Regions from separate parts of the Achromobacter pulmonis genome, predicted to be linked through region 2. Evidence: riboswitches for the same ligand, from Rfam matches in the RefSeq annotation. Region 2 holds a riboswitch; the other holds the start of a gene.

Region 1 (11,821 bases), 1.4 Mb from region 2:
GCATCGCGCAGCGTGTCCGCCGCCAGCGCATCGTAGCCGCGGCCCAGGAACTGCATGATGCAGATGCCATGACCGAACGGGTCGCTCAGGTGGGCGATGCGGCCCCAATCATGCGAAACCGCCGGATCTTCCAGCCGCGCGCCCGCGGCCACCGCCCGCGCCACCGCGTCATCGACGTCATCGACCACCACGTCCAGGTGTACCGGGGTCCAGTGGCGCGCGTAGTCGCGCGGCTGGCGCGCGGCGCCCGCGGCCGGTGTGCCGGCGGCCTTTTGCAGCAGGTAGATGGGCGCCGGGGCGCCCAGCATTTCGGCGCCGGTCGCGCCCAGCCGGCGCTGCAGCGCCAGGCCGAAGGCGCGGGTATAGAAATCGATGGCCGCCTCGAGGTCGGGCACGTCGATGTTGACCAGAATGCGCATGGTTTCTTTTCCTCGGGGACGGAGCGCAAAACATAGCACGCCGCGCGCGGCCGGGAACTGCGGGCAATGCGCTAAAGAACCTGCGGGGGCGACCGTAAAATGACATATGTGTTTGCCGATTTGGCGACGTCATTTCAGCAAGCGTGAGCAAGGCCCTATCCGTGCGTTACCCCCATATCCCCTGGCTGCCCCTGTTGTTCTACCCTGCGCTGCCAGTGATGGCGGCGGTCGGGCTGTTGCTGTGGCGCCAGTGGCCGCCGGCGCTGACCCTGATCATGCCGTTCGTGCCCTGGGTCATGGCGCTGGTGGGGGCGGCCATTTGCCTGATGTACCAGCGCTCGCAGACCCTGGCGCTGATGCTGGCGGTGCTGGCCGCCGTGGCCGTGTGGCCAACGCTGGCCCGCCAGGCGCCCTGGGCGCTGGGGCCGGCGCTGGTATGGTGGTCGTTGGCCTATAGCATCAACGCGCTGTGGCCGGAACGCGCGGGCATGCTGCGCGACCTGGCGGCCCGCTTAGGCCTGATGGCGGCGGGCGTGGCCGCCATTGCGCTGGCCGGCAAGGAAGGTGTGTCGCAGCTGTTCGGCGAGCTGGCGGTGCAGGGCGTGCTGGCGCGGCTGGGGGTGCCGTTCGAGGCGCTGGCGGCGTTGCTGCTGACCGGCTTGACGCTGACCCTGCTGTTGTTGCGCTATGGCCGCCCGCAGCAGGCCGGCCAATGGCTGGGTTTCGTCTGCATGGCCTGGGCGCTGCCGCGCGGCGCCGAGCATGGCATCGAACTGGCCATGATGGCCGCCGCCGCGCTGACCTCGCTGTCCATTTCGCTGGCGCACGAGGGCTATCACATGGCCTTCCGCGACGAACTCACCGGCCTGCCGGGGCGGCGCGCGCTCAACGAGCGCCTGCAGCGCATGGGCCGCGTCTATACGTTGGCCATGGCCGACGTGGATCATTTCAAAGTATTCAACGACACCCATGGGCACGACGTCGGCGACCAGGTGCTGCGCATGGTGGCGGCGCAACTGCGCCGCGTGCCGGGCGGCGGCTACGCCTATCGCTACGGCGGCGAGGAATTCACGCTGGTGTTCCCGGGCAAGACCGCGGTCGAGGCGATGCCGCACCTGGAAACGGTGCGGCGCGCCATCGAGGCCTACCAGATGCGCCTGCGCGACAAGCCGGCGCGCCCCAAGGCCGACCAGCTCGGCTTGCGCCGGCGCGGCGTGCGCGCCGGCCGCAATGCGCGGCCGCTGCGCGTGACGGTGAGCATCGGCGTGGCCGAGCGCGGCGAGGCCTTGCGCGCGCCGGACGCGGTCATCAAGGCGGCCGACCAGGCGCTCTACAAGGCCAAGGACGGCGGCCGCAATCAGGTGTGCGCCTACGGCGCAAGGCGGCGCGCGGGCACGGCCTGAGCGGCGCGGCAGTTCAGCGGCCGGGCAAGGGCAGCGCCATCAGCAGTTCATCGTAAAGCGTGCCGTTGACGCACAGGGCTTCCTGTTCGTGACCATACTGTTCGAAGCCGAGGCTGGCGTACAGCCGGCACGCGGCGGTGTTGTTGGCGGTGACGCTCAGGAGCACCGTGCGCACGCCGGGCATGGCGGCGGCGTGGTCGATCGCCGCCTGCAGCAACAGCCGCGCCAGGCCTTGGCCACGCCAGGCCGGCGCCACGTATACGCTCCAGACATGCGCCTTGTGGCGCATCTTCAGCTTGCGCTGCCGGGCCACCCCGATGATGCCGGCCAATGCCTGGCCGACGAATACGCCGAACATGGCGCTGTCGTCCACGGGGACGATCCAGGCGCGGATGTCCGCCAGTGTCAGCGTGTGTTCCTCTTCGTAACTCGATCCGAACGCTTCGGGGGTTTCGCGCAGCGCATCCAGGCGCAACTGGCGCAGGGCGGGGGCATCCTCGGCGGTAAGGCGTCTGACGAGCGGAGCGGGATTCATGGAGCGGAGCGAGTGTTGGGAATTGGGAACGGTCGAGGCCGCGCGCGGCCAGTATAGGCGGGCAGGCTGCCTATAATGGGGTCAACGCCGCTTGCGGTTTTCACACAGGAGCCAATGATGTTCGGTTTCCTCAAGATAAACCAGGACGCCAAGCGCGACGAGGTCCAGGAAGAGTTCGTGGCGCGCGTGGCCCATGCCGCGCAGGATTTCGTCCAGGCCGCCGGTCAGGCCGGCGCCGGGCTCGACTATTCCGTGTCGAGCGTCCATGCCCTTGATGACGTGCTCGACGCCGCGCATCTGGGCAAGTTGTCCCTCACCCCCATGCAGACCGTCGGCGCCGCCGCCTATCTCTACGAGGTGGTGCGGCGGGCCCATGGCGGGCTGTACGAAGTCTGCGACGACGAGGACCCGGTGGTGCTGGTATGCGGTGCGCCGCAGGCCGAGGTCTGCCTTGGGGCCATTGCCAAGGTCGAACGGCGCATCCGCTATGGCGCCGCCGAAGCCATCCCGCCGTACTTCGAGCGCTTCCTGGCGGCGCTGGCGGCGGGGGGCGACGTTACCCTGCGCTAGGCCTGGCCATCCTCCCGCGCGCCCAGTCTGCCGCCATCGCGGCCCCGGCGCCCGGCGTGGCCGCCGCCGCCGGGAAAACCCCCGCGCCGGGGGGGCGTGGACGGTTCTTTTCGAGGTTGGCCGGCCCCGGGGGAAAACCGCCCTACAATTCCGCCATTCCCGCCGCCGGCGGGAACCTCGCGCCCGCCTGTCATCAGACGGTTTTTCACTAGAAGTACACTCGCGTCCGCCAACCCGGTCCGATTCGCCTTGCCCCCAGGAGCGCCTGCATGAAATTCCGCTTCCCCATCTTCATCATCGACGAGGACTATCGTTCCGAGAACGCGTCCGGTCTGGGTATCCGTGCTTTGTCTTCGGCGATCGAGGCCGAGGGCGTCGAGGTGATCGGGGTGACCAGTTACGGCGACCTGAGTTCGTTCGCCCAGCAGCAGAGCCGTGCCAGCGCCTTCATCCTGTCGATCGACGACGAAGAGTTCGACGTGGACTCGCCCGAGGACGTGGCCAGCGCGATCAAGAACCTGCGCACCTTCATCGGCGAATTGCGGTTCCGCAACGCCGACATCCCGATCTACCTGTACGGCGAGACGCGCACCTCGGAGCACATTCCGAACGACATCCTGCGCGAACTGCACGGCTTCATCCACATGTTCGAGGACACCCCCGAATTCGTGGCGCGCCACATCATCCGCGAAGCCCGCAGCTATGTGGACAGCCTGCCGCCGCCGTTCTTCCGTGAACTGGTCAAGTACGCGCAGGATGGTTCGTATTCCTGGCACTGCCCCGGCCATTCGGGGGGCGTGGCGTTCCTGAAGAGCCCGGTGGGCCAGATGTTCCACCAGTTCTTCGGTGAGAACATGCTGCGCGCCGACGTCTGCAACGCCGTCGACGAACTGGGCCAACTGCTGGACCATACCGGCCCGGTGGCCGAGTCCGAGCTGAACGCGGCGCGCATCTTCCACGCCGACCACTGCTTCTTCGTGACCAACGGCACCTCGACCTCGAACAAGGTGGTGTGGCACGCCAACGTCGCCGCCGGCGACGTGGTGGTGGTGGACCGCAATTGCCACAAGTCGATCCTGCACGCCATCACCATGACGGGCGCGATCCCGGTGTTCCTGCGCCCGACGCGCAACCACCTGGGCATCATCGGCCCGATCCCGCTGGAAGAGTTCCACCCGGACAACATCCGCAAGAAGATCGAGGCCAACCCGTTCGCGCGCGAGGCGGTGAACAAGAACCCGCGCATCCTGACGCTGACGCAGAGCACCTACGACGGCGTGATCTACAACGTCGAGATGATCAAGAAGGAGCTGGGCAGCTACGTCGACACGCTGCACTTCGACGAAGCCTGGCTGCCGCACGCGTCGTTCCACGAGTTCTATCACGACATGCACGCGATCGGCCAGGACCGCCCGCGCAGCCAGGACGCGATGGTGTTCGCCACCCACTCCACGCACAAGCTGCTGGCCGGCATCTCGCAGGCCTCGCAGATCATCGTGCAGGAATCCGAGACCCGCAAGCTGGACCGCAACGTCTTCAACGAAGCCTACCTGATGCACACGTCGACCTCGCCGCAGTACGCGATCATCGCGTCGTGCGACGTGGCCGCGGCCATGATGGAGCCCCCGGGCGGCACCGCGCTGGTCGAGGAAAGCATCCGCGAAGCCATGGATTTCCGCCGCGCCATGCGCAAGGTGGAGTCCGAGTTCGGCAAGAACGACTGGTGGTTCAAGGTCTGGGGCCCGAACCGCCTGGTGTCCGAAGGCATCGGCAACCGCGACGAGTGGATCCTGGAGTCCAACGACCACTGGCACGGCTTCGGCGACCTGGCCGAAGGCTTCAACATGCTGGACCCGATCAAGGCCACCGTCATCACGCCGGGGCTGGACATGTCGGGCAGCTTCGGCGAAACCGGCATTCCGGCCGCGCTGGTCTCCAAGTACCTGACCGAGCACGGCGTGGTGGTCGAGAAGACCGGCCTGTATTCGTTCTTCATTCTGTTCACCATCGGCATCACCAAGGGCCGCTGGAACACGCTGCTGACCGCGCTGCAGCAGTTCAAGGACGACTACGACCGCAATCAGCCGCTGTGGCGCATCCTGCCGGACTTCTGCCGCGGCCATCGGCGCTACGAGCGCATGGGCCTGCGCGATCTGTGCCAGCAGATCCACGAGGCCTATCGCGAGCGCGACGTGGCCCGCCTGACCACGGAGATGTACCTGAGCGACATGGTGCCGGCGCTCAAGCCGTCCGACGCCTTCGCCCGCATGGCCCACCGCGAGGTCGAGCGGGTCGACATCGACCAGCTCGAAGGCCGCGTCACCGGCGTGCTGCTGACGCCGTATCCCCCGGGCATCCCGCTGCTGATCCCGGGCGAACGCTTCAACCGCACCATCGTCCAGTACCTGCAATTCGCGCGTGAGTTCAACGAACGCTTCCCCGGCTTCGAAACCTACATCCACGGCCTGGCCGACGAAGTGGGCCCGGACGGCGAGAAGCGTTACTACGTCGATTGCCTGATCGAAGACTGAGCGGGCCTGGAGTCTTGATGTTCGATGTCGCCGTTCTCGGCGCCGGCGCCGCTGGCATGATGTGTGCCGCGGTCGCCGGGCAGCGCGGCCTGCGGGTGGTGCTGGTGGACCACGCCGAGCGCCTGGCCGAGAAGATCCGCATCTCCGGCGGCGGCCGCTGCAACTTCACCAACCTCGGCGCCGGCCCCGCCAACTTCCTGTCCGACAACCCGCATTTCTGCCGCTCGGCGCTGGCGGGCTATACGCCGCAGGATTTCCTGGCGCTGCTCAAGCGCCACCGCATCGCCTGGCACGAGAAGCATCGCGGCCAGTTGTTCTGCGACGATTCCAGCGAGTCCATCATCGAGATGCTGCGCGCCGAATGCGATGCCGGCGGGGTGCAGTGGCGCATGGGCTGCCAGGTGGCCGAGGTGGCCCACGGCGATGCCGGCTTCGAGCTGCGCACCAACCAGGGCGCGATCCGCGCCGCCAGGCTGGTGGTGGCCACGGGCGGCATGGCGATTCCACAGTTGGGCGCGACCGACTTCGGCCTGAAACTGGCACGCCAGTTCGGGCTGAAGGTGGTCGAACCGCGGCCGGCGCTGGTGCCGCTGACCTTCGACCCGGCGCAGTGGCAGCCGCTGTCGGAACTGTCCGGCGTGGCGCTGGAAGTCAACCTGGCGACCGGCCAGGGCAAGGCGCGCGGCGAGTTCCTGGAAGACCTGCTGTTCACCCATCGTGGGCTGTCGGGTCCGGCGATTCTGCAGATTTCGAGTTACTGGAAGCCGGGCGAGCCCATCGTCATCGACCTGGCGCCCGGGCGAGACCTGGCCGCCGAACTGCTGGCGGCCAAGTCCGGCAACCGGCAGCAACTGCATACGGTGCTGGCCGGCCTGTGGCCCAAGCGCCTGGCCGACCGCTGGCTGCAACTGGCCGAGCAGGGCGGCAAGCCGGGCCTGGCGGCGCTGCGCCTGGCCGACGCGCCGGACAAAACCCTGCGCGCCCTGGCGCAGGACATCCACCAGTGGAGCCTGGTGCCCAGCGGCACCGCCGGCTACAAGAAGGCCGAGGTCATGCGCGGCGGGGTCGACACCCGTGGCCTGGACCAGAAGTCGATGCAGGCCCGCACCACCCCCGGCCTGTACTTCATCGGCGAGACGGTGGACGTGACCGGCTGGCTGGGGGGCTACAACTTCCAATGGGCCTGGGCCAGCGGCGTGGCCTGCGGCAAGGCGCTCTAGGCTTTCCAGACGCCTTTCCCGGGCACGGTTCATGCTGCGTGCGGATGCGATGTCCGCGCCTTAGCCTGTCTGCATGACAGGCATTGCAACATGGCCGTTGTGGTATTAAATAAAAATACCTATCATTTGTATTTCTAAAATTCAGACGTGCGCCAGCCCCGGCCGCGTCGCCCGACGGAGACCGCCTTGGCCTATACCTTGCCGCCCCTGCCTTACGCCTGCGATGCCCTCGAACCGCATATCGACGCGCTGACGATGGAGATCCACCACGGCAAGCATCACCAGGCCTACGTCAACAACCTGAATGCCGCGCTGGAGGGCGCCGGCATCGCCGCCGACGAGCCGGTCGACGCGCTGGTGGCGCGCATCGACCAACTGCCCGAGGCCATCCGCGGCGCGGTACGCAATAACGGGGGCGGCCACGCCAACCACAGCCTGTTCTGGTCGGTGATGTCGCCGCGCGGCGGTGGCGAGCCGGACGGCGCGCTGGCCCGCGCCATCGACACCGAACTGGGCGGCCTGGCCGCCTTCCGCAACGCCTTCACCCAGGCCGCGCTGACGCGCTTCGGCAGCGGCTGGGCCTGGCTGAGCGTGACGCCGGGCGGCAAGCTGGCGGTCGAGAGCAGCGCCAACCAGGACAGCCCGCTGATGCAGGGCAATACGCCGATCCTGGGGCTGGACGTGTGGGAACACGCTTACTACCTGAAGTACCAGAACCGTCGGCCGGAATACATCGGCGCCTTCTACAATGTGATCGATTGGCCCGAGGTGGCGCGCCGCTACGCCGCCGCCGTGGGCTGAGCCGGCATTGCGCGGAGGCAGCGGTCCATGAATACCTTCAGCCGTCATCGCATCCGGCCCGCGGCCACCAGCGTCAGTGTCTGGACGCTGGCGGTGCTGGTCGCCTGCCTGGGCCTGTATCAGATGTGGGTCTACTTCAACGGGCACGCGCCGCACGTGGCCGACGCGCTGCTGGGCGGCATGGTGGCCGCTGGCGCCACCGCGGCGGGTACGCTGCCGATCCTGTTCGCGCGCACCATTCCACAGAAAGTGCAGGACGGCATGTTCGGCTTCGGCGCCGGCGTGATGCTGGCGGCCAGCGCCTTCTCGCTGGTGGCGCCGGGCATCGCGGCGGCCGAATCGCAGGGCGCCGGCCCGTGGGGCGCGGGCCTGACGGTGGGCGCCGCCATCCTGTTGGGCGCGGCGGCGCTGCTGCTGATGGACCGGCTGCTGCCGCACGAACACTTCATCAAGGGCCGCGAGGGCATCGAAGCGCACCGCCTGCGCCGCACCTGGCTGTTCGTCTTCGCCATTACGCTGCACAACCTGCCCGAGGGGTTGGCCATTGGCGTCGGTTACGCCGGCAACGATCCGCTGCGCGGCACCGCGCTGGCCACCGGCATCGCGATCCAGGATATTCCCGAAGGGCTGGTGGTGGCGGTGGCGCTGATCGCGGCCGGCTACAAGCGCGCGTTCGCGGTGGCGCTGGGCATGCTGTCCGGGCTGGTCGAACCGGTCGGCGCGGTGCTGGGCGCGGCGGTGGTGGGCTGGTCGGCCGCCTTGTTGCCGTGGGGGCTGGGCTTTGCCGCCGGCGCCATGCTGTTCGTGATCAGCCACGAGATCATTCCCGAATCGCACCGCAAGGGGCACGAGGTCTACGCCACCTGCGGCCTGATGCTGGGCTTCGTGCTGATGATGCTGCTGGATACGGCGTTGGGCTGAAGCCCATGGCGGGCGGCGGCCGTCCGGTGGCCGCCGATCAACAACGCGGCGGCGTTTCGCGGTATGCTTTCGGCGCTGTCACGCATGTTGCGGGAGAGAGCGGCCGTTCACCCGGTCGCCGCCGAAGGCGCAATTCGCCCGGAATCGCTCAGGTATCCCATACCGCGCATGTTTGCCCTGTCCCGGTTTTCACCGCGTGGACGCGGCAAAGCAGCACTCTGGAGAGACCTGGCGCCGCAACCCATCAGGGCATCGCGCGCAGACCAGGCGCCGAAGGTGCAAACCCGCCACGCGGGGCAACTCTCAGGCAAAAGGACAGAGGGGCGGAAAATTCAGCCGTTGGGCGGGCATCTGTCCCCTGGCGGCATTCCGTAACCCTGGCCCCGCAGCCGCTCCGGAGTACCCGCGCATGTCCGCACCCCTCAAACGCACCCCGCTGGCCGACGAACACATCGCCGCCGGCGCCCGCATGGTCGATTTCGGCGGCTGGGATATGCCCCTGGCCTACGGCTCGCAACTGGAAGAGCACCACGCGGTGCGCCAGGATGCCGGCATGTTCGACGTCTCGCACATGCTCAACGCCGACATCGTCGGCCCCGATGCCTACGCCTTCCTGCAGCGGCTGGTGGCCAATGACGTGGCCAAGCTGACCGTGCCCGGCAAGGCGCTCTACACCTGCATGCTGAACCCGCAGGGCGGCGTTATCGACGACCTGATCGTGTATTTCTTCGCCGCCGACCAATGGCGCGTGGTGGTCAATGCCGGCACCGCCGACAAGGACATGGCCTGGATGCAGCGCGTCAAGCAGGCCGGCAAGTTCGACGTCACCATCACGCCGCGCCGCGACCTGGCCATGATCGCCGTGCAGGGCCCCAATGCCCGCGCCAAGGTCTGGGCCGCGCGTCCGGCCTGGCAGGCGGCCAGCGAGCCGCTGACCCCGTTCGTGGCCGCCCGCGTCGGCGACGACATCCTGGTGGCGCGCACCGGCTACACCGGCGAAGACGGCTTCGAAATCGTGTTGCCCGCCGCCGAGGCAGTGCAGTTGTGGCGCGACCTGGCGGCCCAGGGCGTGCGTCCGGCCGGCCTGGGCGCGCGCGACACGCTGCGCCTGGAAGCGGGCATGAACCTGTACGGCCAGGACATGGACGAACTGACCCAGCCGGGCGAAGCCGCGCTGACCTGGACGGTGTCGCTGAAGAACCCCGAGCGCCGCTTCATCGGCCGCGACGCGCTGGAACAATTCGCCACCCCGGCCGCCTTTGTCGGCCTGAAGCTGCAGGAGCGCGGCGTGATGCGCGCCCACATGGCGGTGCGCACCAAGCACGGCATGGGCGAGCTCACCAGCGGCACCATGTCGCCGACGCTTGGCGTGTCGATCGGTTTTGCCCGCCTGCCGCAAGGCGTGGCCGCCGGCGATACGGTCGAAGTCGACATCCGCGGCAAGTGGGTGCCCGCCCTGGTCTGCAAGCTGCCGTTTGTCCGTAACGGCAAAGCCGTCGAACACTCGTAAACTCGAAGCTTCGCGCTGGCGGCCGGCCCCCTGGGGCCGCGGCCGCGGGCGCGAGGCGCGCAACACTTTTTCTCCATCCGAATCCCCCCAGGAGCTCCCATGAGTCTGCCCACCGATCGCAAGTACACCGAGTCCCATGAATGGGTCAAAGCCGAAGGCGACGTGTTCGTCGTCGGCATCACCGATACCGCCCAGGACCAGCTGGGTGACCTGGTCTTCGTCGGCGACGTCAAGGTCGGCGCCAAGCTGAACGCGGGCGAGACCGCCGGCGTGGTCGAGTCGGTCAAGGCCGCTTCGGACATCTACGCGCCCGTGGCCGGCGAAATCGTCGCGTTCAACGACGAACTCGAAAGCAACCCCAACCTGATCAACGAATCGGCCTTCACCGCCTGGATCTTCAAGATCAAGCCGGTCAACGCCGCCGATGCCGACAAGCTGCTGGACGCGGCCGGCTACGAAGCCGTCGCCAACGGCTAAGCCCGTCGGGGCGGGCGCGGCGCTGGCGCCGCCGCCCGCCCATGCATCACCGTCCGTCCCTCCGACGACACCGCCATCCCGAGATCCCTCCCATGTCGCGCGCCCTAGACACCCACACCGACTTCATTCCCCGCCACATCGGCCCCTCCGACGCCGACCAGGCCGCCATGCTCGCCGCGATCGGCAGCCCCAGCCTGGACGCCCTGATCGAAGAAGTCGTGCCGCCCAAGATCCGCAGCCAGGCGCCGCTGGCGCTGCCGCCGTCGCGCAGCGAAGCCGACGTGCTGGCCGAACTGAAGCAGATCGCCGGCCGCAACAAGGTCTTCCGCAATTACATCGGCCAGGGGTACTACGGCACGCAGACGCCCAATGTGGTGTTGCGCAACATTCTCGAGAATCCCGCCTGGTACACGGCCTACACGCCGTACCAGCCCGAGATCTCGCAGGGCCGCCTGGAGGCCCTGCTGAACTACCAGACCATGGTCGCCGACCTGACCGGGCTGGACATCTCCAACGCCTCGCTGCTCGATGAAAGCACCGCCGCCGCCGAAGCCATGACGCTGGCGCGCCGCAGCGCCAAGTCGCAGAGCCCGGTGTTCTTCATCTCGCGCCACGTGCATCCGCAGACCATCGAAGTCGTGCGCACGCGCGCCGAGGGCCTGGGCATCGAGATCGCCGTCGGCGACGAGGCCGACGGCCTGCCGCAATGCTTCGGCGTGCTGCTGCAGTACCCGCACAGCACCGGCTCGGTGGCCGACTACCGCCAGCTGGCCGAGGCCGCCCACGCGCAAGGCGCGGTGGTGGCGGTGGCCACCGACCTGCTGGCGCTGGCGCTGCTGGCCGCGCCGGGCGAGTGGGGCGCGGACATCGCCATCGGCTCGGCCCAGCGCTTCGGCGTGCCGTTCGGTTTCGGCGGCCCGCATGCCGGCTTCATGGCCTGCAAGGACGCCTTCAAGCGCAACATGGCCGGCCGCCTGGTGGGCGTGTCCAAGGACGCCCAGGGCAACCCGGCGATGCGCCTGGCGCTGCAGACGCGCGAACAGCACATCCGCCGCGAGAAGGCCACCTCGAACATCTGCACCGCACAGGTGCTGCTGGCCGTGATGGCCGGCATGTACGCCGTCTGGCACGGCCCGGCCGGCATCCGCCGCATCGCCGAGCGCGTGCAGCGCTACACCGCGATCCTGCGCGCCGAACTCGTCAAGCTCGGCGTCAAGGTCGCCAACGACACCTTCTTCGATACGCTGCTGCTGGAAACCGGCCCGGCCACCCCGGCCATCATTACCGCCGCCGAGTGCGAGCACATCAACCTGCGCCGCATCGACGGCGCGCGCCTGGCCGTGTCGCTGGACGAGACCGTCACCGCCGCCGACCTGCAGGCGCTGGTGAATGTGTTCGCCGCCGGCCTGGAGCGCGATGACGTCGAGCTGGACG
Region 2 (11,821 bases):
GCCGCGCTGCTGGCCCGGGGGGTATGAGCATGGACGGGACCTTGTGCGTGGCCGGCGCCGGCCGCATGGGCATCGGCATCACGCTGTCGTACATCCATGCGGGGCTGGACGTGACGCTGATCGACATCAAGCCGCGCGCCGCCCGCGCCGAGTATTTCGCCGCGGTGCAGGGCGGACTGCGGCGCGAAATGGCTACGCTGACGCGGCTGGGGCTGCTGGACGCGGCCCAGGCGGAAACCGCGCTGGGCCGGGTGCGGCTGGTCGCGCGCGACGAGGCGGCCGGCGATCTGGCCCGCGCCCGCGTGGTGTTCGAGGCCGTGCCCGAACAGCTGGACGTCAAGCGCGAGACCTTCGACTGGCTCGGCCGCGTCTGCGCGGCCGACAGCGTGATCGCCTCCACCACCTCGACTTTTCTCGTCACCGAGCTGGCCGGCATGGTGCCCGAGCCGGGGCGCTTCCTGAACGCGCACTGGCTCAATCCCGCCTGCCTGATCCCGCTGGTGGAAGTGAGCCCCGGCCCGCGCACCACCGCGGCTGCCTTGCAGGACCTGCTGGCGGTGTTGCGCCTGGCCGGCAAGACGCCGGTGCAGTGCGCGCCCGCCGCCGGCTACATCGTGCCGCGCATCCAGGCGCTGGCCATGAACGAGGCGGCGCGCATGGTCGAGGAAGGCGTGGCCAGCGCCGAGGACATCGACACCGCCGTGCGGCTGGGCTTCGGCCTGCGCTTCTCGGTGTTGGGCCTGCTGGAGTTCATCGACTGGGGCGGCGGCGACATTCTCTACTATGCCTCGCGCTACCTGTCGGGCGCGCTCGACGCGCGTTTCGCGGCGCCGCCCATCATCGAGCGCAACATGGAACAGGGCCGCAACGGCCTGCGCGAAGGGCAAGGCTTCTACGACTATGCCGGCGTGGATGTGGAGGCGTACAAGCTGCGGCGGCTGGGCGAGCTGTGCGCGCGGCTGGAGATCATGGGGTTGCTGCCGACCTTCGATGGCGCCAAGGCGGCCGCCGCATCCTGAAGGGCGGCCGGCGCCTCGGGTCCGTGGCGTTCAGGGCGCCAGCGTCTTCAACACCTGAAGCGCCAGCCGCACCCGCGCCTCGTTGGGATAGTTGCGGTTGGCCAGGATCACGATGCCGAGCTTGCGCGCCGGCACGAACGCCACGTAGGCGCCGAAGCCATTGGTGGCGCCGGTCTTGTTGATCCACGCTGCCTGCTGCGGCGCCAGCGGCGGCCGCAGCGCCTTGACCGGCAGGGTCTCGAACGCGACCTGGGCGGAATTGCCGTGCACCAGGTCGTCGACCGACACCGGATAGCGGTACTGCTCCCAGATCAGATCCTGCGTCATCGCGCCCAACTGGTAGTAGCCGGTGTGGGTGGCGGCGATCGCGCGCCCCAGCGTGGCGTCGACCGGCGCGGTGCCCAGGTTGATCTCGACGAAATGCAGCATGTCGCGGGCGCTGGACTTCACGCCATAAGCCTCGTTGGCCAGCACGCCGGGATTCACGCGCACCGGCGCGTCCTGCTTGTCGTAGCCCTGGGCGTAGTCAGCCATTTTTCGTGGCGGCACCTCCAGGTAGGTGTCGCGCAGACCCAGCTTGGGAAGCAGATCCTGCTCCAGCGCCGCGACGTAGGGCTGGCCCAATGCCCTCGCGGCCACCACGCCCAGCATGCCGATGCTGGGGTTGGCGTAGGTGCGCTTGGTGCCAGGCGCATACCGCGGCGTCCAGGCCTTGAGGTAGTCCATCAGTTGCGCCGTGTTCTGCACCGCGCCCGGCACTTGCAGGGGAAAGCCGCCGGCGGTGTGCGTGGCCAGGTTTACCAGCGTCAGCCTGGCGAATTCGCTGCCTTGCAGTTCGGGCAGCCATTTGGCGGGGCTGTCGTCCAGCGACAGACGGCCGCTGGCCTGCGCGTAGGCGGCCAGCGTGACGGTGAAGGTCTTGCTGATCGATCCCAGCTCGAACAGGGTGTCGCTGGAGACCGCGCGGCGCGGCTGGCGCGAGGCGTCGCCATAGTTGAAGAAGCGCTGCTCGCCGTTGTGGCTGACGCCGATGGCCATGCCGGCGATGCCGTACTGGCGCATGACCTCGGCGACGGCGGCGTCGACGGCAGCCGTGGCACGATCGGCCTTGGCGGGCATACCGGCTACGGGCGTACCGGCTACGGGCGTACCGGCCCTGGACGGCGCGGTGGCCGGGGAAGCCGTGGCTGGCGCCGCCAGCATGGCGGCCGGCGCCAGGGCCATCACCAGGGCGGAAATCAACAGGGAAATGCGGGGCGTTGCCGGAGCGCGCATGCGGGATCGTCCTATCGCTGGGGCCGGCCCGTGCCGGCGGAGTCGGCGCCCAGTGTAGAGCCAATCCCGCACCACCCTGGTATTAACCCTGGGTCCCGCGCGCGACGGATTTTGGCTATCCTCACCTCGTCGATTCAAAACCCCGCAGAAGAGTCCCGCCCCGTGGCGGGCGCCGACGGAGCAACCGCCCCGGAAACTCTCAGGCAACAGGACTGCGCGGTCTAGACAATCTGGAGAGAGGCGCCTGGCGCCCACCGAAGGGGAACCCGCGCCGCCGCGCCCGGGTGAAGCTCTCAGGTACAGAGACAGATGGGGTGCCACGATCATCGGGTCGTGGCCACGCCATCTGGAGCCATCATGCCCCGCATCGCCATCATCGGCGCCGGTATCACCGGCGTCACGTCCGCCTATGCCTTGAGCAAACTGGGCTACGACGTCACCGTCTACGACCGCCAGCGCTATCCCGCCATGGAGACTTCCTACGCCAACGGCGGCCAGTTGTCCGCCAGCAATGCCGAGGTCTGGAACAGCGCCGCCACCATCATGAAGGGCCTGCGCTGGCTCGGCCGCCATGACGCGCCGCTGCTGCTGAACCCGCGCCCGAGCTGGCACAAGTATTCGTGGCTGGTGCAGTTCATGGGGCAGATCCGCAACTACCGCCAGAACACCATCGCCACCACGCGCATGGCGATCGAGGCGCGCCGGCACCTGTATGCCATGGCCGAGGAAGAAGGCATCGATTTCGACCTGGAGCGCCGCGGCATCCTGCACATCTACCACGACGCCGCCAGCTTCGAGACCGCGCGCCGCGCCAATGCGTTGCTGCGCGAAGGCGGGCTGGATCGGCACGCGGTCACGCCGCAGGAAATCCGCGCCATCGAGCCCACGCTGCGCACGCCCTGCCACGGCGGCTTCTACACGCCGTCCGACGCCACCGGCGACATCCACAAGTTCACCAGTGGGCTGGCGCGAGCCTGCGTGCGCCGCGGCGTGCAGTTCGAGCAGGACGCCGACATCCGCGCCATCAGCCGCGACGGCCGGCCCTACGTGCTGGACGTCGCGCGCGAGGACGGCACGCGGCGCGAGCCGCACGAGACCGACGCCATCGTGATCTGCGCCGGCGCCGCCAGCCGCCGGTTCGCCAGGCAGTTGGGCGACCGGCTGAACATCTATCCGGTCAAGGGCTATTCGATCAGCGTGCACCTGGATGACGCCGATAGCCAGGCCGCCGCGCCCAGCGTGAGCCTGCTGGACGAGGCCGCCAAGATCGTCACCAGCCGCCTGGGCGACCGCTTCCGCGTGGCCGGCACCGCCGAGTTCAACGGTTTCAACCTCGACATCCGCGCCGAACGCATCCAGCCGCTGGTGGACTGGACCCGCCGCCACTTTCCCGGCGTACGCACCGCGCGCGTGGTGCCGTGGTGCGGTCTGCGGCCGATGATGCCCGACATGATGCCGCGCGTGGGACCAGGCAAGCGGCCGGGCGTGTTCTACAACACCGGCCACGGGCACCTGGGTTGGACGCTGTCGGCGGCAACGGCGCAGATGCTGGCGGTGAGCGTGCGGGACGGCGTGGGACGGTCTTGAACCTGTTCCATGAGGCGATCGGCGCAACGGCGTACGCACACCTCGTTTGCGTCCATCGCCAGGACGTCACGTCCTAGCCGGCGCGCAGGCCAATGCGCCCCATCATCAGGCGCCATTTGTCGCTGGCGTGCCCCGCGGGTCAGGCGCTGGCAAGATGCTGCGCCGCTTGCCGCAGCCAGGTCCGCAAAGCCACCAGGCGCCGATCATCGGCGCTGCCCTCCGGGTACACCAGGTAATACGCGAAATCCGGCGCCATGCCGACCTCGCGGTCGAACAGCCTGACCAGCCGTCCGCTGGCCAGGTCGGCTTCGATCAGGGCCGGTTCCAGCAGGGCCACGGCGCTGCCGTCCAGCGCCGCCTGCGCCACGTGGCTGGAATCCGGAAAGGCCAAGCTGCGGCCATCGTCGAAGCCGGCAACGCCGGCTGCGGCCATCCAGGCTTTCCAATCGGGCCAGGCCATGCCGTCGACCACGCAGTCGATATGGCACAAGGGATAGTGCGCCAGGTCTTGCGGCGCGGCGATGGCCGGGCCGCTGGCGAGCAAGGCGGGGCTGGCGACCGGCGCCAGCGTCGTGGCGAACAGGCGGTCGGCCCGCGCCCCCGGGTAGCGGCCGGCGCCGAAGCGGATGGCGGCGTCGATGTCGTCGGCCTCGAAATCGCGTACCTGTTCGCTGATGTCGAAGCTCAGCTCCAGCTCCGGATGCGCGGCGCGCCAGCGCGCCAGGCGCGGCAGCAGCCAGTGGGTGGCGAAACGCGCCTCCAGCGACAGGCGCAGGTGGCCGGGGCCGCGCGCCATGCGGCGGGCGCGGCCGACGGCGCGCCGCAGGCCGTCGAGCGCGTCGGTGGCGGCCCGCAGCAGTTCCGCGCCGGCGGGCGTCAGCTGGATGCTGCGGCTGGTGCGGGTGAACAGCACCAGGCCGAGCTGGTCCTCGATTTCCTTGATCTGGTAACTGACCGCGGCGGGGGTCAGGCCGACCTCGTCCGCCGCGCGGGTGAAGTTCAGCAGGCGGCCGGCGGCCTCGAAAGTGCGCAGCGCGCGCGTGCCGGGCAGCATGCGGGTGGAGGTCATGATCTTCAAGCCGGATTTGATGATCAGGCGACCATAGCGTGGCGCGACGTTGGGGTCAACGCGGCGTCAATGCGCCAGCAGGCGCGGCAGCGACGACGCCAGCAGCGTCAGCCCCGAACACGTCAGCAGCCCCAGCACCAGCCGCCGGAACGTGACTTCCGAGATCCCGATGTACAGGCGCGTGCCCAGCAGCGTGGGAATCAGCATGGCCGGCGCCACCACCGCGAACATGGGCGCCATGTCGCGCGTGACGATGCCGGTGGCCAGGTAGGTGGCCATGGTCACGGCCAGCATCGACAGGTTGAAGTTCTGGATCACGGCACGCTGCGTGTCCTTGTTGAAGCCGCGCAAGGTGCACCAAAGCGTGGGCACGCTGCCAGCGAAGCCGCCGATGCCGCCCAGCACGCCGCCCACCAGGCCGACCGCGCCGTCGCCCCAGCGGTTGCCGCCGATGCGCGGCAGCCGCTGCGCCATCAGCATCACCGGACACCACAGCGCCAGCAGCGCGCCCAGCACCACCTTGAACCAGTCCATGTCCAGGTGCGGCAGGATCCGCACCCCCAGCGGAATGCCGGCCAGCCCGCCCAGCAGAAAGGGCCACAGCAGCGCCCAGTTGAAGCCGCGCCGCACCGAGAACACCGCCAGCAGCTGGCCGGTGAGCGCGCCGAACACGGCCAGCGCCGCCGCCAGCCGCGGGTCCAGCACCCAGGCCCAGAACGACATGGACACCATGCCGAAAGCAAAGCCCGACAGGCCTTGCACGAACCCCGCCACGGCCGCGCCGATGGCGACTATCCATACCGCATCCATTGCCCTGCGTCTCCTTGTGGTCGCGTCCGCTGGCGGGCCGTTCGGCCCGCCGGGATCTCGTGACGGCAGATTCTAGGCGCGCGCCGCGATGGCCCTATTTGAAGTGCTGATGCCGCGATAGGTTTTCGGTGATGGCGGCAAGGTTCACAGGAAGATCGTGCCGCGCAGGTACAGCGCGGCCTGGCCGCTGATGATGACGCGGCCGTTGTCGCGTAACTCACAGCGCAGTTGGCCCTTGCGCGCCCCGCCCTGCTCGGCGGAGAGCCGCGTCTTGCCCAGCCGCTCGCCCCAGTACGGCGCCAGCGAGGTATGCGCCGACCCCGTGACCGGGTCTTCGTTGACGCCGACGCGCGGGCCGAACCAGCGCGACACGAAGTCGTAGCGGGAGGACGGCGCCGTCACCGCCACCCCGCGCACGTCGAACTTCGCCAGCGCGGCGAAGTCCGGCGCGAGGCCGTCGATCAGGCTTTCGTCGTCGATCACCACCAGGTAGTCGTCGCTGCGGTACAGGGCGCGCGCCGCCGGCAGGCCCAGCGCCGGCAACAGGCCGTCGGGAATGGCTTCGGCCACCGGCTGTTTGGCGGGAAAGTCCATCGCCAGCCCGTCACCGGCGCGGCTGACCCGCAGTTCGCCGCTGCGGGTGGCAAAGCGCAGCACCTCTTCTTTGGCGCCCAGTTGCTCGAACAGCACCCAGGCGGCCGCCAGGGTCGCGTGGCCGCACAGGTCGACCTCGACCGCTGGCGTGAACCAGCGCAGCTCGTGGATGTCGCCGCGGCGCACGACGTAGGCGGTCTCGGACAGGTTGTTCTCTTCGGCGATGCGTTGCAGCGTGGCGTCCGGCAGCCACGCCGCCAGCGGCACCACGGCGGCGGGGTTGCCGCCGAAGGGCGCGGCGGAAAAGGCGTCTACCTGGTAGAGATCGAGTTGCGGCATGCGGAATCCTGGAAACGAGCGGGTATGAGCGGCGGCTCGGCGCCGCCATGCCGCATTTTGCTACGAAACGCCGGCGACTTCCCGCAGCAGCGCCTCCAGGCGGTCCAGGTCCGCCTCCTGGCGCGCGCTGTATCCGATCACCACGCCCGTCGGCCAGGATACGCACCGGCAGAATTCCGCGACCGGCTGCAGGCCCAGGCCCAGCGTGCGCGCCCGCGCCAGCAAGGCCGCCACGTCGATGCCGGGCGGCGGCCACCACACCAGGTGAAAGCCCGCCTGTTCGCCGCTGACGCGCAGCGGCGCCGCGCCCACCGCCTGGCGCAACATGCGCAGCACCCGGTCGCGCCGCTGCGCGTAGACCGGCCGCGCCCGCCGCACGTGGCGCGCAAAGCCGCCGTCCTCCAGGAACGCCGCCAGCGTCATCTGCTCGACGATGCTGCTGGAGCGCCCCGTCAGGTAACGGGCGCGGGCGAAGTCCGCCACCAGCGGCCGGGGCAGCACCGCATAGCCGATGCGCAGGGCGTTGAACAGGGTCTTGTTGAAGCTGCCGCAGTGGATCACGCGGTCGGCGCGGTCCAGGCTTTTCAGGGCCGCCAGCGGGGCGCCGTCGTAGTTGAATTCGCTGTCGTAGTCGTCGTCCAGGATCCAGCAGCCAGCCTGCGCGGCCCAGTCCAGCAGCTCCAGGCGGCGCGATACCGGCATGGTGATGCCGGTGGGCGACTGGTGCGCCGGCGTCACGTGCACCAGCCTGACGCCGTGATGGCGGCGAGCGCGCGCCACCGAAAACCCGTGCGGATCGATGGCCACCGGCACCACGCGCCGCGTGTACTGGCTGAACAGCGGCATGGCGTTGAGATAGCCGGGATCTTCCACCAGCACCTTGTCGCGCGGCGTGAGCAAAAGGCGCGCGCTGAGGTCGAGACCGTCGCGGATGCCGGTCAGCACCACCACCTGATCGGCATCGCAGGCAATGCCGCGCGCCGCCCCGAGATACCGCGCGATCTGTTCGCGCAGGGGATACCAGCCCTGTGGATCCTCGCGCGCCAGTTGCGCCGCCGTGACCCGCCGGGCGCTGGCCTGCAGGCCCTGGCGCCAGGCCGCCATGGGAAACAGCGAAGCGTCGGCGCCGCGCGCGGTGAAAGGCGGTTCGTGCCGCAAGGGGGGAACCGAATGGTCGCCATCCGGGGCCAAGCGCGGCGCGCGGCCCGATGCGGGCGGCGCGCCGGCCGCGGCGGGCGCCATGGCCATATCGCCCGGCAGTCCGTGGCGGAAGAAATTGTCCGGGATGACCGCTGCCACATAGGTGCCCGAGCCGACCGCGCCGGCGGTGTAGCCTTCGCCGCGCAACTGGTCGTAGGCGGCCTCGACGGTGGAACGGGCGACATGCCAGCGCGCCGCCAGACTGCGGGTGGAAGGCAGCCGCCCGCCCGAGGGCAGGACGCCGCGCAGGATGCGTTCGCGGATCTGCCGATACACCCAGGACTGCTTGGATTCGTCCGGACGCGGCGGATCGACTGGCAGGTCCAGGCTGGCCTCCTGGCGGGCATCGCGCGAAAGTGGCTTGGTCTGGTTCATAGAAATGGCCCTATTTCGTCAGGCCATTCTATCGCTACATTGGCCCCATCGCCCCCTCGGGCACGCCAACGGAATCGCGCCATGTCCACGCCCGCCCACACCATCACCCTCGAGCACGGCTGCTTCACCAGCGATGGCAGCGCCTCGATCCTGGAGGCCGCGCTGGCCCAGGGCGTGGCCGTGCCGTTTTCCTGCCAGCGCGGCGAGTGCGGTTCGTGCCGCGCCCAGGTCGCCGGCGGCGCCTACGCCCGCCTCGCGCCGCCCACCGAGCGCACCTATGTCACCGCCGCCGACGAATTGTTGATGTGCCAGTGCCGCGCGGCCGGCGACCTGACGCTGCGCTTTCCGCACTGGCAGGCGCCGGCGCGAACGGCGCGCCACTATCCGGCGACGGTGCTGTCGCGGGCGCCGCTGACCGCTGACGTGACCCAATTGATCGTGGCGCCCCACGACACTGCCGGGGCCTTCACCTGGCAGGCCGGACAGCATGTGCGCTTCCTGATGGAAGATGGCGGCGAGCGTCCGTTCTCCATCGCCAGCGTGCCGGCCGCGGCCGGCCCCACCCGGCTCGAATTCCATATCCGGCGCATGCCCGGCGGCGGATTCACCGAACGGGTGCTGCCGCGCCTGATGCCCGGCGACACGCTGACCCTGGCGGGTCCGCATGGCGCCTGTGTCTGGCCGGCGCAAGGCTGGCCCGGGGCGGTCGAATCCCTGGTGCTGCTGGCCACGGGCACCGGCTATGCCGGCGTCCACCCGATCATGATGGCGGCATTGCAGGACCCGCGCATCAAGCGCGTCACGCTCTACTGGGGCGGCCGCGACGCGGACGACTGCTACGCGGGCCCGCTGCTCAACGCCTTGCAGGGCAAGCACAGCGGTTTCCAATGGCAGGCGGTGCTGTCGCGGGCCGCCGCCGCGCCCGCCTGGCACGTGCAGGACGCCGCCCTGGCAGCGGACCATGACTGGCCGCGCACGGTCGCCTACGCCTGTGGCAACCCGGCCATGGTACGCGCGGCGCGCGACCGGTTGTGCGCGGCCGGCCTGCCGCCGGACTGCTTCGTGTCCGAGGCCTTCGTGCCGGCGCGGGACCTGCCTGGCAAGCGCGTCGCGCCGGCCCCGGCCCATCCTTGGGAACAGGTCGGCCAGCGCTTCAGCCTGGACGGCATCCTCGACGCGCGCCGCCGTTCACGCGATGCGGTGCGCGAGATCGCCGCGCTGCTGCGGCCCGGCATGACCACGCGCGAGGCGGTCATGGCCGCCGACGCCCACCTGCGCCGCATGGGCGCCTCGCACAACTGGCATCCGACCTACGTGCGCTTCGGCCCCGACTCGCAGTCGCCAGCGGTGCAGCCCACCGACTTCCAGCGCCGGCTGCGCGACGATGACGTATTCGTGGTGGATATCGGCCCGGTATGGGACGGCTATGAGGGCGACTATGGCGACACCTTCGTGCTGGGCGCGGATGCCGACCGCCAGCGCTGCGCCGAAGCCGCGCGCCAGGTGTTCCGGCGCACGCGCGAGGACTGGCTGCGGGGGCTGACCGGCGCGGCCCTGTACGACCGCGCCGAGGCCTACGCGCGCGATTATGGGTGCGAGCTGGTGCGCGAGGTGCCGGGCCACCGGGTGGCGGATTTTCCGCACGCGCTGTACGGCAGGCACCGGCTGGCGCAGGCTGAATTCGTGCCGGCCGATGGCATCTGGGTGCTGGAGATCCAGGTGCGCGACCGCACGCTGCCGATCGGCGCGTTCTATGAGGACGTGCTGCTACGGGAGATCGCTTGAGGCGCGGCGAACGCCCCTTAGGGTTTGTCCCCATGCCGCCCTTGTCGATCCGGGGGAAGCTCGAACGTCGTCCCTGTACGCCCAACTTCCCTTCAAAGGTGGATTCATCATGACGACTGGCACTGTGACCCTGCATCGCGTGCTGCGCGCTGCGCCCGACACCGTGTACCGCGCTTTCCTGGAACCGGACGCCGTGGCGCGTTGGTTGCCGCCCTACGGCTTCACCTGCGAAGTCTTCGAACTGGACGCCAAAGTCGGCGGCCGGCACCGCATGGCGTTCCGCAATTTCGGCACCGGCCACGCCCACGGCTTCGGCGGCGAATACCTGGAATTGGTGCCGGGCGCGAAGATCCGCTACAGCGACGAATTCGACGATCCGAACCTGCCTGGCCGGATGCAGACCACCATCACGCTGCGCAAGGTGTCCTGCGGCACCGAGATGACGGTGGTGCAGGAGAACATTCCGGCGGTGATTCCGCCGGAGATGTGCTATCTGGGTTGGCAGGAATCGCTGGCCCAGCTGATGCGGCTGGTCGAGCCGCAGATTCCCGACTGAGGCCGGCGGCGCGCCCGCCCATGCCGATCCCGCGCAACCGGCGCGGCATTGTCCGCCCCATGGCGTCAGGCGGCGGGATTGCCGGCGCCCGCCGGCCCGGCCTCCTGCGCCAGTTCGGCGGCCAGTTCCTCCAGCTCCAGGCAGTGGGTGCGGTCGTGGTCGAGCAGTTCACGCACGATCTGATCCAGGGTCATGCGGTGCAGGCCATCGCGCAGGCCGCAGCGGGCCAGCGCGGCCGCATCGAGCTGGCGCAGCGTGGCGCACAGGCGCTGGCGGCCGCGGCGGAACGCGGCCAGGGCGAGTTCGGGGTTCTGCTCCTGGTAGGCGCGCTCGGCCGCCAGGGCGGTGCCGTCAACCGAAGCGATGACGGGCAGCGGCGCGGTGCGGATGACGTCGATGCGCTGCGCGAAGACGCTGTCCAGGTCGCGCAGGTGACAAACATGCTCGGTCATCGAAAAACCGCTGCCGGCGGGCCGCCGGCCGCGCCAGGCCGGGTCGATGGCCGCCATGCGCGCGGCCAGCGCTTCCGGCATGCGCGCCAGGCTGGCGATGACCTCGGCGAACGGCAGCACCACGGGCCGCGCGCTGAACACCGCGCCATAGCTGAAGACCGCGCCGCCGATGCGGCCGCGCGCCTGCACCACCTCGTGGCCGTGGCGCCGCATGCGGTCGGCCACCAGCGCGCCGCAGAACTGGCGCGCGGTCGTGTCTTGCGCCACCTCGGGGAATCTTTCCTGGATGTCGTCAGCGATGGCGGCAACGGCGGCCACGCCGACCCGCGACAGCGCCGCGTATTCGGGATAGCGCGCGGGGTCGTCGATGAGCGCCTCGAGCTGCTGGCCCAGGGGGGTGGCGCGGAACTGGTCGAAACGGGAGTGCATGACAATCTTGGCCTAATAACAGCGCAAAACGATACGTTATAGACCGCCCGCCCGTCAAGCGTGGCCCCACGCCCGCCCTGTCGCAGAACGGTCACATTGGCGCGTCACCATCGCGCATCATGACCACCCCAGCGGCAGCGGCCGACTACCAAACCGATATCTCCGGCCTGATCTGCGCGTTCCGCTTCGCCGGCGGCGGCCCCGCCGCCGAGATCGCCGCGCCCGCGGTCGCCGGCCTGCTGGCGCGCGCCGCCGAAGCCTGCGCCAGTGACGGCGACGACGAGGACGCCTTCCTGTGGCTGCACCTGAACCTGTCGCAAGCCGGCTGCGT

Evidence for each region. Region 2 has a riboswitch for glycine ahead of K2W61_RS18090 (D-amino acid dehydrogenase). Riboswitches for the same ligand answer to the same signal wherever they lie in the genome.
Region 1: another riboswitch for glycine. It lies ahead of gcvT (glycine cleavage system aminomethyltransferase GcvT); the one in region 2 lies ahead of K2W61_RS18090 (D-amino acid dehydrogenase).

The regions. Positions count from the first base shown of each region.
Region 1 covers NZ_JAIFOT010000001.1:2,549,577-2,561,397, forward strand. Annotated here, with positions in the region: gene K2W61_RS11725 (GNAT family N-acetyltransferase) at 1-419, opposite strand, end outside; gene K2W61_RS11730 (diguanylate cyclase) at 581-1,822, shown strand; gene K2W61_RS11735 (GNAT family N-acetyltransferase) at 1,836-2,357, opposite strand; gene K2W61_RS11740 (hypothetical protein) at 2,475-2,927, shown strand; gene K2W61_RS11745 (arginine/lysine/ornithine decarboxylase) at 3,197-5,458, shown strand; gene K2W61_RS11750 (BaiN/RdsA family NAD(P)/FAD-dependent oxidoreductase) at 5,476-6,678, shown strand; gene K2W61_RS11755 (superoxide dismutase) at 6,865-7,479, shown strand; gene K2W61_RS11760 (ZIP family metal transporter) at 7,507-8,400, shown strand; glycine riboswitch at 8,481-8,575, shown strand; glycine riboswitch at 8,609-8,729, shown strand; gene gcvT (glycine cleavage system aminomethyltransferase GcvT) at 8,810-9,910, shown strand; gene gcvH (glycine cleavage system protein GcvH) at 10,010-10,387, shown strand; gene gcvP (aminomethyl-transferring glycine dehydrogenase) at 10,480-11,821, shown strand, end outside.
Region 2 covers NZ_JAIFOT010000001.1:3,924,321-3,936,141, reverse strand. Annotated here, with positions in the region: gene K2W61_RS18105 (NAD/NADP-dependent octopine/nopaline dehydrogenase family protein) at 1-27, shown strand, start outside; gene K2W61_RS18100 (3-hydroxybutyryl-CoA dehydrogenase) at 30-1,019, shown strand; gene ampC (class C beta-lactamase) at 1,050-2,294, opposite strand; glycine riboswitch at 2,430-2,519, shown strand; glycine riboswitch at 2,521-2,607, shown strand; gene K2W61_RS18090 (D-amino acid dehydrogenase) at 2,652-3,881, shown strand; gene K2W61_RS18085 (LysR substrate-binding domain-containing protein) at 4,021-4,950, opposite strand; gene K2W61_RS18080 (sulfite exporter TauE/SafE family protein) at 5,017-5,760, opposite strand; gene K2W61_RS18075 (PhzF family phenazine biosynthesis protein) at 5,905-6,693, opposite strand; gene pdxR (MocR-like pyridoxine biosynthesis transcription factor PdxR) at 6,754-8,268, opposite strand; gene K2W61_RS18065 (NAD(P)H dependent flavin oxidoreductase family protein) at 8,350-10,053, shown strand; gene K2W61_RS18060 (SRPBCC family protein) at 10,163-10,609, shown strand; gene K2W61_RS18055 (DinB family protein) at 10,675-11,490, opposite strand; gene K2W61_RS18050 (transporter) at 11,610-11,821, shown strand, end outside.